2 regions of the Clostridium sp. 19966 genome follow, and region 1 is predicted to be linked to the other one. Evidence: riboswitches for the same ligand, from Rfam matches in the RefSeq annotation. Region 1 holds a riboswitch; the other holds the start of a gene.
The links. Region 1 has a riboswitch for lysine ahead of IAI10_RS18830 (aspartate kinase). Riboswitches for the same ligand answer to the same signal wherever they lie in the genome.

Region 1 (7,363 bases):
TGATTTTATGAGGAGGGGTAGATGTGGACATTAATAACTATTCAAAAGAAAATGATGAGGAATTCACCTCCAGCATTAAAAAAGAGCTGGAGCTGGCTGTAGAAAAAGAAAAGCTTAAAGAGAGCATAGATATAATTAAAAATGAAATATTGCTTTATATAGGTAAAAGGAAAGAATTAACCTCCTACATACTTGAATACAGAAAAAATGCGCTGGATGAATTTAGAAATGATGAAGATAAGATAATCGATTATTTTGACCATGAGCGTTTTGTTAAGGAAGAATCTTTTAAAAGCATTGATAGAAGATTAAAAGAGCTTATCATACTTAAAAATACCCCTTATTTTGGGAAAGTAAACTTTAAAGAAGCAGATATGGAAGAGGAATATATCTATATAGGAAGATTTGGAGTTACTCCAGAAGGTTCCTATGAGCCCTTGGTGGTGGATTGGAGAGCACCGGTGGCTTCCCTATTTTACAGCGGTAAACTTGGAGAGGCTGTATATAAAGCTCCTATGGGAGATGTTACAGCAGATATAAAGTCCAAGAGGCAGTTTATAATAAAGAAAAGCGAGCTTGTTGGAATGTTTGATACCTCTGTAGATGTAAAGGATGATATACTTCAGATGGTTTTAAGCAGCAACAGCTCTGAAAAGCTTAAAGACATAGTAATGACAATCCAATCAGAGCAGGATGAGATAATAAGGCAGCCTTATGATATAACCATGGTAGTTAACGGTGTGGCAGGAAGCGGTAAAACTACTATAGCACTTCACAGGGTAGCATACCTTCTCTATAACTACAGAGAAAGATTACAGGATAAGGTGCTGATACTTGGACCTAACAGTATATTTATGGAGTATATATCCATGGTTTTGCCAAGTCTTGGTGAGGTGGGTGTAAAACAAAGCACTTTTAGCGATTATGCAATGAGCAAATTAAATATTCATGAAGTTATGCCTTTCAAAGACTATATGGATAGAATATTAAGTGATGATAAAGAATTCATAAATAAAGCTCTCTATAAGGCTTCTGAAGATTTTGAAAAAGTTATTGAAAGTAAAATTGATGAAGTAAATAAGCATTACTTTGATATAAAGGAGGTTACTCTTCTAGGTAAGCCTGTAGTAGATAAAGCTGAAATCAAAGAAATGTTTGAAAACTATTTTAAAGATATGCCTTTGTTTAGAAGAAGCAAGAAGATAAGAAGAATAATATTCAGCAAAATAAAAGATGTGAGAGATGATTTAGTTAGAGAAGTACAAAGGGAGTACAAAGAAACAATAGCAAAGATGACACCTAGAGAACTTCAGCTGGAAGGCAATCAGGTAGAATTCATGCGAAGAAATAAGATAAGAGAAATAATACGAGGAGTTCTTGACTGCAAACAAGCTCTAGCCTGGATAGAAAATCCTAATGTTTTAGAAATATATGAAACTATTAATGGCAAAGATATGCTTACTTATGATGACTTAGCACCTCTTTTATATATAGATATTAAGCTTAGAGGAAATGTGGTAAAAGAGGATATAAAGCATGTAGTCATAGATGAGGCACAGGATTACAGCTCACTTCAGTTTAAGGTGATAAAAGAAATCACGGGCTGCCTATCCATGACAATAGTAGGGGATTCCAATCAAAGAATTCTTCCTTGTGAGGGTGAAGTGCCTATGGTAAAACTTGATAAAATTCTTAATGGAGAAGATATTAAGTTTTTTGGGCTTGAAAAGAGCTATAGATCTACTAAAGAAATCATGGAATATGCTAATAATTTTATCGGAGGTAAGATTGTTCCTTTAGTCAGAAGCGGAAATAAAGTTAAAGAAATTTCAGCGGAAAAGGAACATTTTTCAGACACCATAAAAGAAATGGTAGAGGATTTAAACAAAAAAGGCTACGAAAGTATAGCATTAGTATGCAGAGATATGGAAGCTACTAAGGAAATACAATCACTGCTGAGTCCGAAGCTTAATATAAAAGTTATGGATACTGATGATATAATTTACAGCGGAGGCACTGTACTTATTCCATCCTACTATGCTAAGGGACTTGAATTTGACAGCGTAATAATTGTGAAGCATGGAGACATACAGGATTTACAGAAGGACGCAAAAATAAACTATGTTATGTGTACTAGAGCACTGCATGAGCTTAATGTCATAAATATAAAATAACGGGGCTGTGGCAAAAATATTATTTATTTTAAGATATTAAGATAAGATTAGTAAGTGATAAAGTTGAATTAAGAAGTAAGAGGTAAAAATTAATAGTTATTGAGGAAATCGTCTCTTTGTGAGACGATTTCTTACCTTCACTTTTAATTCTTAATTTTTACTTGTTAACTAAATTAGTATAAATCTATAAATCTATATAACTATATAACTAGTTATAGAAGTATCAAGGGTTCAGCTGACATTAGTTGGATTTACAAATCAGAAAAGTCTCTGTCTATTGTAATAACGCAATTATAATTTGGATGAAATTTTTTTACTTCAGTACATATATCCTTTTTTAAAGCTATCTCTCCAGTATGATTGGTTATATCCGATGAATTAACTACCGAATCAAAGATAATATTCTTAGTTTCACCTTCACCAACAATTCTGAAGTCATGTATAGATTTTATTGATTCAAATTTTTTTAAAATGGTGGATACTTGTTTTCTTGTATTCGTAACTTCCTTGTCGTCTACATTTACTGGATCCATATGTATTACAAGTATGAGATTTAGCTTTTCTGAAATTTCTCTTTCTGCTCTGTCAATGACGTTATGTATGGATACTATATTTATGTTGGAAGGAACTTCTGCATGTATGGATGCCATAGCCTTTCCTGGACCATAATTATGTATTATAAGATCGTGGACACCTATTATATTTTCATAGGAAAGCACCCGCTTCTTTATATCCTTTACCAGCTCTGCATCTGGAGCTTCTCCCAGCAAAGGATTTACAGTTTCTTTTATCAGCGTGAAACCAGAATAAAGAATTAATGCGGCTACTAAAATTCCTAAATATCCGTCTAGAGGAAAGGAAGAGAATAAAGAAAAAATAAGGGATATAGCAACAACAGCTGAAATTATTACGTCTCCTAAGGAGTCTAAGGCAGAAGCTTTTAAAGCAGCAGAATCTATAATAAATCCTATTTTCTTATTAAAAAAAGAAAGCCATACCTTCGCAGCCATAGATAGTAATATAAGCAAAAATGGAATCAATTGAAATACTACTCTGCTAGGATGAAATATCCTTTCAAAAGAAGATTTAACAAATTGAAAGCCTACAAACATAACCATGAAGGAAACTACTAATGCGGATAGATATTCAATTCTTCCATGACCAAAAGGGTGCTCTTCATCAGCAGGTAAATTTGAAAGCTTAAATCCAATTATAGTGATAAGAGAAGAAGCACTATCAGAAAGGTTATTAAAAGCATCCGCAGTGACAGCAATACTATTAGTCAAAATTCCAACTGAAATCTTTATGAAAAATAATATTAAATTAATAACTATACCTATAATTCCAGCAAAAAATCCATATTTGGTTCTTACAGTTTCATTTTTTGTATCTTCGAAGTTCTTAATGAACTTTTTAATTAAAGTATTAATAAACAAATATTATCACCCCAAAATAGTTTATTCTATTGATTAACTTCTGTACATATTATATCATAAAATATGTCGACTAATAATTAATCGAAATTTTAATTTGTTATAATTTATGATACGGAGTGATATAGATGGAAAAGGAAATTAAAAGCCTTGCTGAAAATTTATTAGATTTTATAGATGAAAGTCCCACAGCCTTTCATGCTGTTGCTGCTGCTAAAAAGGAATTATTGTCAGCAGGCTTTAGTGAGCTTAAGGAAGAAGAAGCTTGGAAGATAGAAAAGGGAGGAAAATATTTTACTACTAGAAACGACTCTTCACTTTTTGGATTTGTGGTGGGTACAGGAGAGATGGAAGCAGAAGGCTTCAGAATAGCTGGATCACACACAGATTCCCCAACTTTCAGAATAAAACCCCATGCTGAGATGTGCAATGAGGGTTTCTTAAAGCTTAATACAGAAGTATATGGGGTACCGATTTTAAATACTTGGTTTGATAGACCTCTATCTATAGCTGGAAGGGTGGCAGTAAAAAGTACTGGAATGTTTCCAGAAAGCAGATTAGTAAATATATCAAGACCAATAACTATAATACCTAATTTAGCCATACATTTAAATAGAAAAGTGAATCATGGTGTTGAATTAAATCCTCAGAAGGATACAATACCTATGGTAGGCTGTATAAATGATGAGCTTGAAAAGGATGAGTTTTTAGTTAAGCTTATAGCAGGGGAGCTAGGGGTTAAAGCCGAGGATATACTGGATTTTGATTTATTTCTATATGAATATGGAAGAGGTTGCCTACTAGGAGTAAATGAAGAATTCATATCTTCTTCAAGAATAGATAATCTTAGCATGGTGCACAGTGCTATTCATGCAATATTGGATGCAAAACCTGGGAAAGCTACCAACCTTATAGCATGCTTTGACAATGAGGAAGTGGGAAGCTCTACTAAGCAGGGAGCTAATTCCGAAATATTAGTGCATACTTTAGAGAGGATAGCTCTAAGCCTTGGCAAAGGAAGAGAGGAACTTTTAAGAGCCTATGCTAAATCCTTTATGATATCTACAGACGCGGCTCAAGGTCTTCATCCCAATAATACAGAAAAATTTGATCCAACCTGCAGGGTTATTCTAAACCAAGGACCTGCTATAAAAATCAGCGCAGCTCAAAGCTATACCTCTGACAGCATATCTATAGGTACATATGAAATGATATGCGAAAAAGCAAAGGTACCTGTGCAGAAATTTGTTAATCGTTCTGATGAACCAGGTGGAAGAACAATAGGACCGCTTTCAGCTACCCATCTTCCAATTAAATCAGTGGATATAGGAGCACCTCTTTTAGCTATGCATTCTGTAAGAGAGCTTGGAGGAGTATATGACCATTTTTATATTACTAAATCTTTGATTGAGTTTTTTTCAATGTAAATAGCTGTTGCATAAATATAATAATTGTGTTACCATAATGTAAATTAAATAATGAACTTTACCTAGGGTAGAGGTGCCTAAATTAATAGTACTTTTGCGGAGCTGGCGGGCGTAGAGGCAAGAGGAAAGGGATTTAGGCCGAAGAGAAGAAACTGCAAAAATCTTCCCTGGCTGTGCATAAAATATATGTATGGCTGTCATGGTTTTCCATGGAGAGCTACAAGGTACACGTAGTTGTATTAAAATTGTTTTTAAGCAGCAAAGGTGTTCCTTTGCTGCATTTGTTTTATGTAGTGACTATTCAAGGTGGAGGGCAGCAATCTAGAGGTGATAAATTGAATATTGTAGTACAAAAATATGGGGGGAGTTCCGTAGCTACTTCCGAAAAGATAAAGAAGGTAGCAGAAACTGTTATAGCGAGAAAAGAAAAGGGAAACAGCATGGTAGTTGTAGTATCTGCTATGGGAGATACCACGGACGAGCTCATATCCTTAGCAAAAGAAATAACAGAAAATCCCGATAAAAGGGAGATGGATGCTTTGCTATCCACAGGAGAGATGGTATCAAGTGCAATGCTAGCTATGGCTGTCAATGCCATGGGACATAAGGCTGTAAGCTATAGTGCCTATCAGCTTAATATACAGACCAGAGGACAATATGGCAAAGCACTTATAAAAGATATGGATATTACTAAAATTGTGGAAAGCTTAGAAGAGGACAACATAGTAATAGTAGCTGGATTTCAGGGAGTTAATGATTTGGGAGACATAACTACTTTAGGAAGAGGAGGCTCAGACACCTCTGCAGTAGCTTTAGCATATAAACTTAAAGGAAGCTGTGAAATATATACTGATGTAGATGGCATATATGCCTGTGATCCTAGGAAGCTGAAAAGTGCAAAAAAATTATCCGATATTCATTACGAAGAAATGCTGGAACTAGCAAGTTTAGGTGCTCAGGTTATGCATTCCAGGTCTGTAGAACTTGCAGAAAAATATAATATACCCATCTATGTAGGGTTAAGCTGCAGCGATATTAAAGGAACTATAATAGGAGGGACTAACAATATGGAAACCAAAGCTGTCACAGGAATAGCCACTAGCAATGATGATATTTCGATAACAGTAAAAAATATATCCTCAGATATAAATATTATCTCTGAATTATTTGGTAAAATAGGAGAGAGAAAGATAAACATAGATATGATAAGCCAGACGGCTCCGATAGATGATAAGGTAAATATATCTTTTACTATACCTAAAGAAGATGTTTCAGATTGTATGGAAATACTATATCAATTAGCCTGTAAGGAAAATATTATAATAGATGAAGATATAACCAAATTTTCAATTGTGGGTATAGGTATGAAAACCACATCTGGAGTAGCAGGAAAAATGTTTAGGCTTTTTAGCGAGAATAATATATTGGTTAAAATGATAACTACTTCTGAGATAAGAGTTACTTGTACCATAAAGCGAGAAGATGAGCTTAAAGCAATCGATATAACGGGAGAGGCATTTAATCTTAAAGCATCCATTTAAAACATAGCTATTTTAAGAATATTTAGTTTTAATTTTTGTGATTGGAGGAAGGAAAATGAAGTTATTTGGTACAATGGCCGTAGTAGACAATAAACTTACGGTAGGAGGAGTAAGCTGCAGCAGCATGGCGGAAAGTTTTGGAACTCCACTATATGTATTTGATGAAAATTTATTAAGAGAGAAATGCAGGAGATACAATCAAAGCTTTAAAGCTTCTGAAAAAGGTAATAGAGTGGCTTATGCAGGTAAGGCTTTTCTTATAATGGCTATGTGTAAGCTGTTAAATGAAGAAAATATGTGGCTTGATGTGGTATCTGGAGGAGAACTCTATACCGCTTATAAAAGTGATTTTCCAATGGAAAGAATATATTTTCATGGAAATAATAAAACAATTGAAGAAATTGACATGGGAATAAGATTGGGAGTAGGGAGATTCGTGGCGGATAATTTCTATGAGATAGACAATATAAATGAAATAGCGGCAAAATACGGCGTGAAACAGAAAATTTTATTAAGAATAACTCCAGGCATTGAAGCGCACACTCATGATTATATAAGAACTGGTCAAATAGATTCTAAATTTGGTTTCACAGTGCTTAATAATAAAACTATGGAAGCAGTAAAAAAAGCTTTAGAGCTACCTAATATAGAGCTGGTAGGCCTTCATTCCCATATCGGATCTCAAATATTTGAAATAGAACCCTATAAAGATGAAGTTAAGGTTATGCTCACATTGATTCAAAGTATATATAAAGAGACAGGTCATCTGCTTAAGGAATTAGATTTAG
Region 2 (7,363 bases), on a different contig from region 1:
ATTGTATTCGCCAGCAAACTTATTTAAGCTGTCTTTTGTGATTAGGTCTTCAGTGACCATATTGCATAGCGCATTAATAATTTTATCTCTGTTTCTAGGAACTATTTCTGTTTTATAAGATATACCTAGAGGTTTATGAAATAGTGCAGTAATACCATACCAATCCGCAAAGCCCCCTATCATAGAAGCACAGAAAGCGCTGCTTAATAAACCGCCCCAAAAAGTTCTATGGAAAGGATATGCTATTAAAAAACCTAAAGTAACGATTATTAACAATATAGTAGCCTTATGTTTATTCATAGGAGGTACCTCCGCAAAAGAATTTATTATTGTTTATTATACCACAATTGATGATTTTTTTATTTCATCAGTAATTTCAAGGTTATTAGAATTATAAATGATGACAGCAATCATTACATATGTTAAAGATATGAACATTTATGTAGTTATTATGAAAAAACTATATTATAATATTGTAATGTATGATTTACAGCAGAAACTTAAGATAGTTATGGAGATAACATATGGAAAATATATCAAGCCTACTTTATAGGCTTCAAAGTCATAAAACTGGAATTGCAATAGTTGTTTTACTAGCATTCATAATATATTTATTGATAGATAGAAATAAGCATATAAGAAAAGAGAAGAAACTTAGGGATGAGATGGAATTTTTAAGGACTGTAATTAATTCTCTTCCAGATATAATATGTTTTAAGAATGCTGAAGGAAGATGGGTAGAAGCTAATGAGGCTATTATGGAACTATATAGTACTGATGATAGAATCATAGGTAAAAACCATGAGGAGCTTTCAAAGCTTCTTCCTGATTTTAAGGAAGAATTGAAGAATTGCGAAAAGACAGATTCGGATATCTGGCATAATGGGAAAACAGCCATGGTGGAAGAAGTATTTCATATTAATAGCGAAAATAAAAGAATATTTGAGGTTATAAAGGTGCCTTTATATTATGAAGATGGAAGTAAGAAGGGACTAGTGGTGGTAGGAAGGGAAATCACAGAAAGAAAAAAAGCAGAAGAAATAAAAAGGCAGGCAGAGGAGAGTAACAAGCGGTTAAATGATTTAAAACAGTACGATGCAGTAAGAACAGAATTCTTTGCTAATTTATCTCACGAATTAAGAACACCGCTCAATATGATAATGGCACCAGTTCAGCTCATAGAGCTCATGCCTGAGAATAAGGAAAAGGTAATGAAATGCGTAGGAATTATAAAACAAAATTGTTTCAGGCTAATTAGATTAATAAATAATATTATAGATATAACTAAAATTGAATCGGGCTACATAACCATGAACATAAAAAAGCAGAATATAGTATCAGTAGTAGAAGATACTGTTATTTCAGCCAGCAATTATATTGAGAACATGGGGCTGGAACTGATATTTGATACGGATATTGAAGAAAAATATATTTATATGGATGCAGATAAATTTGAAAGAATAATTCTTAACTTACTTTCCAATGCGATTAAATTCACTAACCCTGGCGGCAGCATCTTTGTTAATATGTACGACTTGGAAGGAAAAATAAGAATTTCAGTTAAGGATACTGGCATTGGTATACCAGAAAATAAGAGGACCAGCATCTTTGAAAGATTTGTTCAGGTGGACAAATCTCTTTCTAGAAATACTGAGGGAAGCGGCATAGGGCTTTCACTGGTAAAGGCTTTTGTGGAAAAGCATGGGGGTAGCATAAGTATAAACAATGAATATGAAGATGGTACAGAATTTATTATGGATATTCCCACAGATTATTTTAGCGAAAAAGATTGCAGCATAGAAAATGCAGAAATAGAAGGAGAAACCTTAAAGAATAAAGTTCAGATTACGAATATAGAATTTTCTGATATATATTCTTGATAGGCTTAAAAGGTCTTATCAATTATTTAAAAAATAACCCATTAATTTTACAAAAAGTAATAATTATAAGGGAAAAACACAGAAAAATTAATAAACTGCAAAAAGATACCAAAATAGCATAAATAATATTTTTAAAATTTCTCTAGGGTGTATCATTTTTGAGGTAAGTAGAATATATATATTTTACCGATACAAATTAATATACATAAATAGAGGAGCAGGTAATTGGGTAACAGGGAAATGTTAAGGATAAGAACCTCCAAGGTTCTTTGTGAAGGGGTTATCTGCCGAAAGGTCTTGCTGGTTCTTCAGCTAAAACCTTGGAGATAGCAGAAAAAACTGCTGTTTCTGTCATGAAAATATTTTGTGGAGTGCTATTTATGTAATGAGAATATAGATTTTCATTGCATAGCAGCTCTTCATAGGTGAAATTATGATATTAAAAGCACTGAAAATCTTTCAGTGCTTTTTTTAATGCCTTCAGACTGCAGCCAGCATTAATGCAGCTTGGAGATAGGAAGAGAACGACTAGTTTAATGTAAGTCTACATTTAGCAAAACATGAAACGGAGGAATTTGGAATGAAAGCATTAATAAGAGTAAGAATGAGTTTAAGTGATGCCCACTATGGAGGAAATTTGGTGGACGGAGCAAAAATATTGGAGCTATTCGGCGATGTGGCTACAGAGCTTCTAATAATCAATGACGGAGATGAAGGATTATTTAAAGCTTACGATAATATTGAATTTTTGGCACCAGTATATGCAGGGGATTTTATAGAAGCAGAAGGAGAGATAGTTAAGGTGGGAAACTCTTCAAGAGCTATGAGGTTTGAAGCAAGAAAGGTGATAGTGCCAAGGTCAGATGTAAATGAATCTGCAGCAGATGTGCTGGATAAACCTATAGTGGTTTGCAGAGCCTCAGGAACTTGTGTGGTTCCAAAGGATAAGCAGAGAAAATAATTTGGAAGAGGGAGCTATATGGAAAAACTCATAATAACCGCCGCTATATGCGGGGCGGAGGTTACCAAAGAACATAACGAGAAAGTACCTTACACAGTCAGTGAGATAGGAGAAGAAGCAGAAGCTGCTTTTAAAGCAGGGGCGAGCATAATACATCTTCATGTAAGGGAAGATTCAGGAGTTTCTACTCAGGACAAAGAACGCTTTAAGCTCTGTATAGAGGAGATAAAAAAAAGATGCCCTGGGGTGATAATTCAGCCTTCTACTGGAGGAGCTGTAGGAATGACAAATGAAGAAAGACTTCAGCCTATATATCTTAGACCAGAAATGGCTACTCTGGATTGCGGCACCTGCAACTTTGGTGGGGATGATATATTTGTAAACACTGAGAATACCATAATTGAATTTTCTAATAAGATGAAGGAACTTAACATAAAACCAGAGCTAGAGGTTTTTGATAAAGGCATGATAGATATGGTTATTAGATTAAATAAAAAAGGAATAATTAAAGCACCCTTGCATTTTAATTTCGTTCTTGGAGTAAATGGAGGAATAAGTGCTGAGTTAAGGGATTTTTCCTTTATGAAGGATAGCCTGCCAGCAGGAAGCACTTTTACGGCAGCGGGTCTGGGAAGATTTGAATTTACGGTGGCAGCTATGTCCATAATATCGGGAGGTCATGTAAGAGTTGGCTTTGAGGACAATGTATATGTGGAAAAAGGTGTAAAGGCAAAATCAAATGGAGAGTTAGTGGAGAAGGCAGTAAGGCTTTCGAGAGAACTTGGTCGAGAAATTGCTTCTCCTGAGGAAGCTAGGAAAATATTAGGCATAGGGGGATTTTAACATGAAAAAAGGATGTAAATATGGAACTCATAGGGTGCTGAGCCCGGAAGGAGTACTTCCTCAGGCAGCCTATAGCATTAGTAATGATATGGAGCCTTACAGCAATGAAATACTTATCGATGTGCAGGCACTTAATATTGATTCCGCAAGCTTTACACAATTGGAGGAAGAGGCTGGCGGAGATATAGAAAAAATCAAGAAAAGAATACTTGAGATAGTAGCAGCCAGGGGAAAGATGCAGAATCCTGTAACAGGCTCAGGAGGAATGCTTATAGGAACTGTAGAGAAGATAGGTGAAGATTTAAACAATATAGATTTAAAAGTAGGGGACAAAATAGCTTCTTTGGTGTCTTTATCCCTTACACCATTAAAGATTGATGAAATAACGAATATAAAGCCAGAGATAGACAGGGTTGAAGTGAAGGCAAAAGCAATACTTTTTGAAAGCGGTCTTTATGCTAAGCTTCCTCAGGATATGCCTGAGACTCTTGCTCTAGCAGCTTTAGATGTGGCTGGAGCTCCAGCTCAAACTGCCAAACTGGTAAAGCCCTGTGAGAGTGTGCTTATATTAGGAGGTGCTGGAAAATCAGGAATGCTATGCTGTTATGAAGCTATGAAAAGAGTGGGACCTACTGGAAAAGTTATTGCTGTGGTGGTAGATGAAGCTCAAGCTGAAAGATTAAAATCCATGAAGCTTTGCCATGAAGCTATTATAGCGGATGCCACAAAACCTGTAGAAATATTAAATAAGGTAATAGCTGCTAATAGCAATAAAGAAGTTGATGTTTCTATAAATTGCGTAAATGTTCCTAATACAGAGATGGGAGCTATACTTCCAGTAAGAGATGGAGGAACAGTATATTTCTTTTCCATGGCCACCAGCTTTACCAAGTCTGCTTTAGGGGCAGAGGGAGTAGGAAAAGATATCAACATGGTTATAGGAAATGGCTATACCAAGGATCATGCAGAAATTACATTAAATGAATTAAGAGAAAATAAGCAATTAAGGGAGTATTTCGAAGCTGTATATATGTAACAAAGCTATACCCTAGTTGATTTTGAAGGGAGCCTGGTTGTTGTGAATAATAGATATAAAATATTTAAAGATGTTACTGATGAGGAATGGAATGATTGGAAATGGCAAGTAGCTAATAGGATAGAAACTGTAGATGAGCTTAAAAAATATATACCTCTTACGTCAGAAGAAGAGGAGGGAGTAAAGCAGTGCCTTAAAAATTTAAGAATGGCAATAACTCCTTATTATCTTTCCCTGATAAATACTGAAGATCCTTTAGATCCTATAAGAAAGCAGGCAATACCTACGGTGTCAGAGCTCATAAAAAGCGATGCAGAATTCGCAGATCCCCTTCATGAAGATGGAGATTCACCAGTTCCAGGACTTACTCATAGATATCCGGACAGAGCCTTGCTGCTGGTTACAGATCAATGCTCAATGTATTGCAGGCACTGTACCAGAAGAAGATTTGCAGGACATAATGATTGTTCGTTGCCCATGGCACAAATAGATAAAGCAATAGAATATATAGCTCAAACTCCTGTTATAAGAGATGTTTTAATATCCGGCGGAGATCCTTTTCTGCTTTCCGACGAAAAGCTTGAATATATTATAAAGAAGCTTAGGGCTATACCTCATGTGGAAGTAGTAAGGCTGGGTACCAGGACGCCTGTGGTTATGCCTCAGCGAATAACTGATAATCTGGTGAATATGCTAAAAAAATATCATCCCATTTGGATAAATACTCATTTTAATCATCCTAATGAGATAACAGAGGAATCTAAAAGAGCCTGTGAGAAGATGGCTAATGCAGGAATACCTCTTGGAAACCAATCAGTACTTTTAAGAGGAGTTAATGATTGTGTTCATGTTATGAAAAATCTTGTACATGAGCTGGTTAAGATAAGAGTGAGACCTTACTATATATATCAATGCGATTTATCTGTGGGATTAAGCCATTTCAGAACCACTGTATCTAAAGGTATTGAAATAATTGAAGGTTTAAGGGGGCATACCTCAGGTTTTTGTGTTCCAACCTTCGTGGTAGATGCGCCTGGAGGCGGCGGAAAAATACCTGTAATGCCTAATTATATCATTTCTCAAGGTTACAATAAGGTCATACTGAGAAATTTTGAAGGAGTTATTACCACCTATGAGGAGCCTTCGGATTATGCTCCTGGCTGCAATTGTGAGGTTTGCAGGGGAGAAAGCAACGTAAAAAGAGTAGGGATAGCAGGCCTTTTGAATCATCAGCAGATGGCGCTGGAACCAGAAGGTTTAGAAAGAAAAAAGAGAGAAAAGTATAAGCAAGAAGCAGTAATAAAGGAAGCTTTAAATAGCTAAGGAGAGCTTTAAATGAAGTTATTAGATTGTGTGGGTAACTGCAAAATCATTGCAATAACAGGATTAGGTAAGAATGTTGGAAAAACCACTGCTCTTAACAAAATACTGGAAGAAGCCAGAGGAAAATATAAAATTGGGATAACTTCTATTGGCTATGATGGAGAACAGACAGATAGGGTAACACATGGGACAAAACCTAGAATATATGTGGAGAAGGGGACTTATGCAGCAACTGCGAAAAAGTGTCTCGGGAATTCAGATGTCACTAAAGAGATAATAGCTGTACCTGATATAAGCACAGCTATTGGAGAAATAGTTATAGTAAAAGCTTTGAGTGATGGATATGTGGAACTGGCGGGACCATCAATAGGAAGCTATATGAGAGATATATGCAGGGAACTTATAAAAGCAGGCAGTCAGTTTGTTATAGTGGATGGAGCCCTTGAAAGAAGAAGTCTCACTATACCTGAAATAGCAGATGGAGTCATAGTTGCTACAGGAGGGGCAGTTGGGAGCAATATAGAAGAGGTGGTTAATAAAACTAAGCATTTTGTGGAAGTATTATCTACTGAAGTAGAGAAAAATGATAAAATGCTAGAACTAGCTAAGAAACTTATTTTAAAGTTTAAAGCTTCTGCTATATCTGAAGCTTTGAGTTATAGAGGCTGTGACACAAAGGAAGCAGCCATAGCTGATATCAGTGAAGAAACTGCTTGCTTAGCAGTTTCAGGAATGGTTTCGGATAAATTTATTGAGGACGTCATAAATAGCAAATCATCCAATCCTATTAACTTAATTATTGAAGATGGAAGCAAGCTTTTTGTAAAAAAAGAAACCTTAGAAAAATTCAAAAGACGTGGGGGAAGCATATCGGCTGTCAAGGCTATAAAAATAATCTGTGTAACCTGCAATCCCACCAGCTGGCAAGGATATGATTTAGATAATTTAAGCTTGCTAGCAGCCCTTAGGAAGAGTTTGAATATACCTGTGATCAATGTTAATATGCCTAACTCATAAATTCCTAGTGTATTTTAAAAAATTGGCTATGTTTTAAGAGAATGTTCATAAAGGGGAGTTAACGTGGAGTTTTTTGATGATAAAGAATTTGAAGAAATAGGGTTTTCATATATTCTGCAAAAACTTGAGGTGCTAACTCCCTATGGAGAAGAAGAGAAACATTGCATTCATTTTTTTTCAAGCGCTGAAAGCGAAAAGCTTATGTATGAACTTGAAAATTTAGAGCTTATGAAAGTAAACTTTGAAAAAAATCCATTCTTATTTTCAGAATTGGAAGCTGTGATGATGAAAATTAAAAATATA

Region 2: it holds a riboswitch for lysine, as region 1 does, so the genes downstream of both, IAI10_RS14400 (hotdog domain-containing protein) here and IAI10_RS18830 (aspartate kinase) in region 1, are expected to answer to the same signal.

What each region holds. Positions count from the first base shown of each region.
Region 1 is NZ_JACTOJ010000022.1:14,658-22,020, reverse strand. Features, by position in the region: gene IAI10_RS18845 (UvrD-helicase domain-containing protein) at 24-2,174, shown strand; gene IAI10_RS18840 (cation diffusion facilitator family transporter) at 2,426-3,610, opposite strand; gene IAI10_RS18835 (M18 family aminopeptidase) at 3,736-5,034, shown strand; lysine riboswitch at 5,095-5,262, shown strand; gene IAI10_RS18830 (aspartate kinase) at 5,370-6,575, shown strand; gene lysA (diaminopimelate decarboxylase) at 6,631-7,363, shown strand, end outside.
Region 2 is NZ_JACTOJ010000013.1:109,103-116,465, forward strand. Features, by position in the region: gene IAI10_RS14390 (DUF445 domain-containing protein) at 1-300, opposite strand, end outside; gene IAI10_RS14395 (PAS domain-containing sensor histidine kinase) at 525-1,880, shown strand; lysine riboswitch at 2,083-2,265, shown strand; gene IAI10_RS14400 (hotdog domain-containing protein) at 2,461-2,841, shown strand; gene IAI10_RS14405 (3-keto-5-aminohexanoate cleavage protein) at 2,860-3,684, shown strand; gene IAI10_RS14410 (L-erythro-3,5-diaminohexanoate dehydrogenase) at 3,686-4,720, shown strand; gene ablA (lysine 2,3-aminomutase) at 4,763-6,043, shown strand; gene IAI10_RS14420 (hypothetical protein) at 6,056-7,060, shown strand; gene IAI10_RS14425 (MutS-related protein) at 7,124-7,363, shown strand, end outside.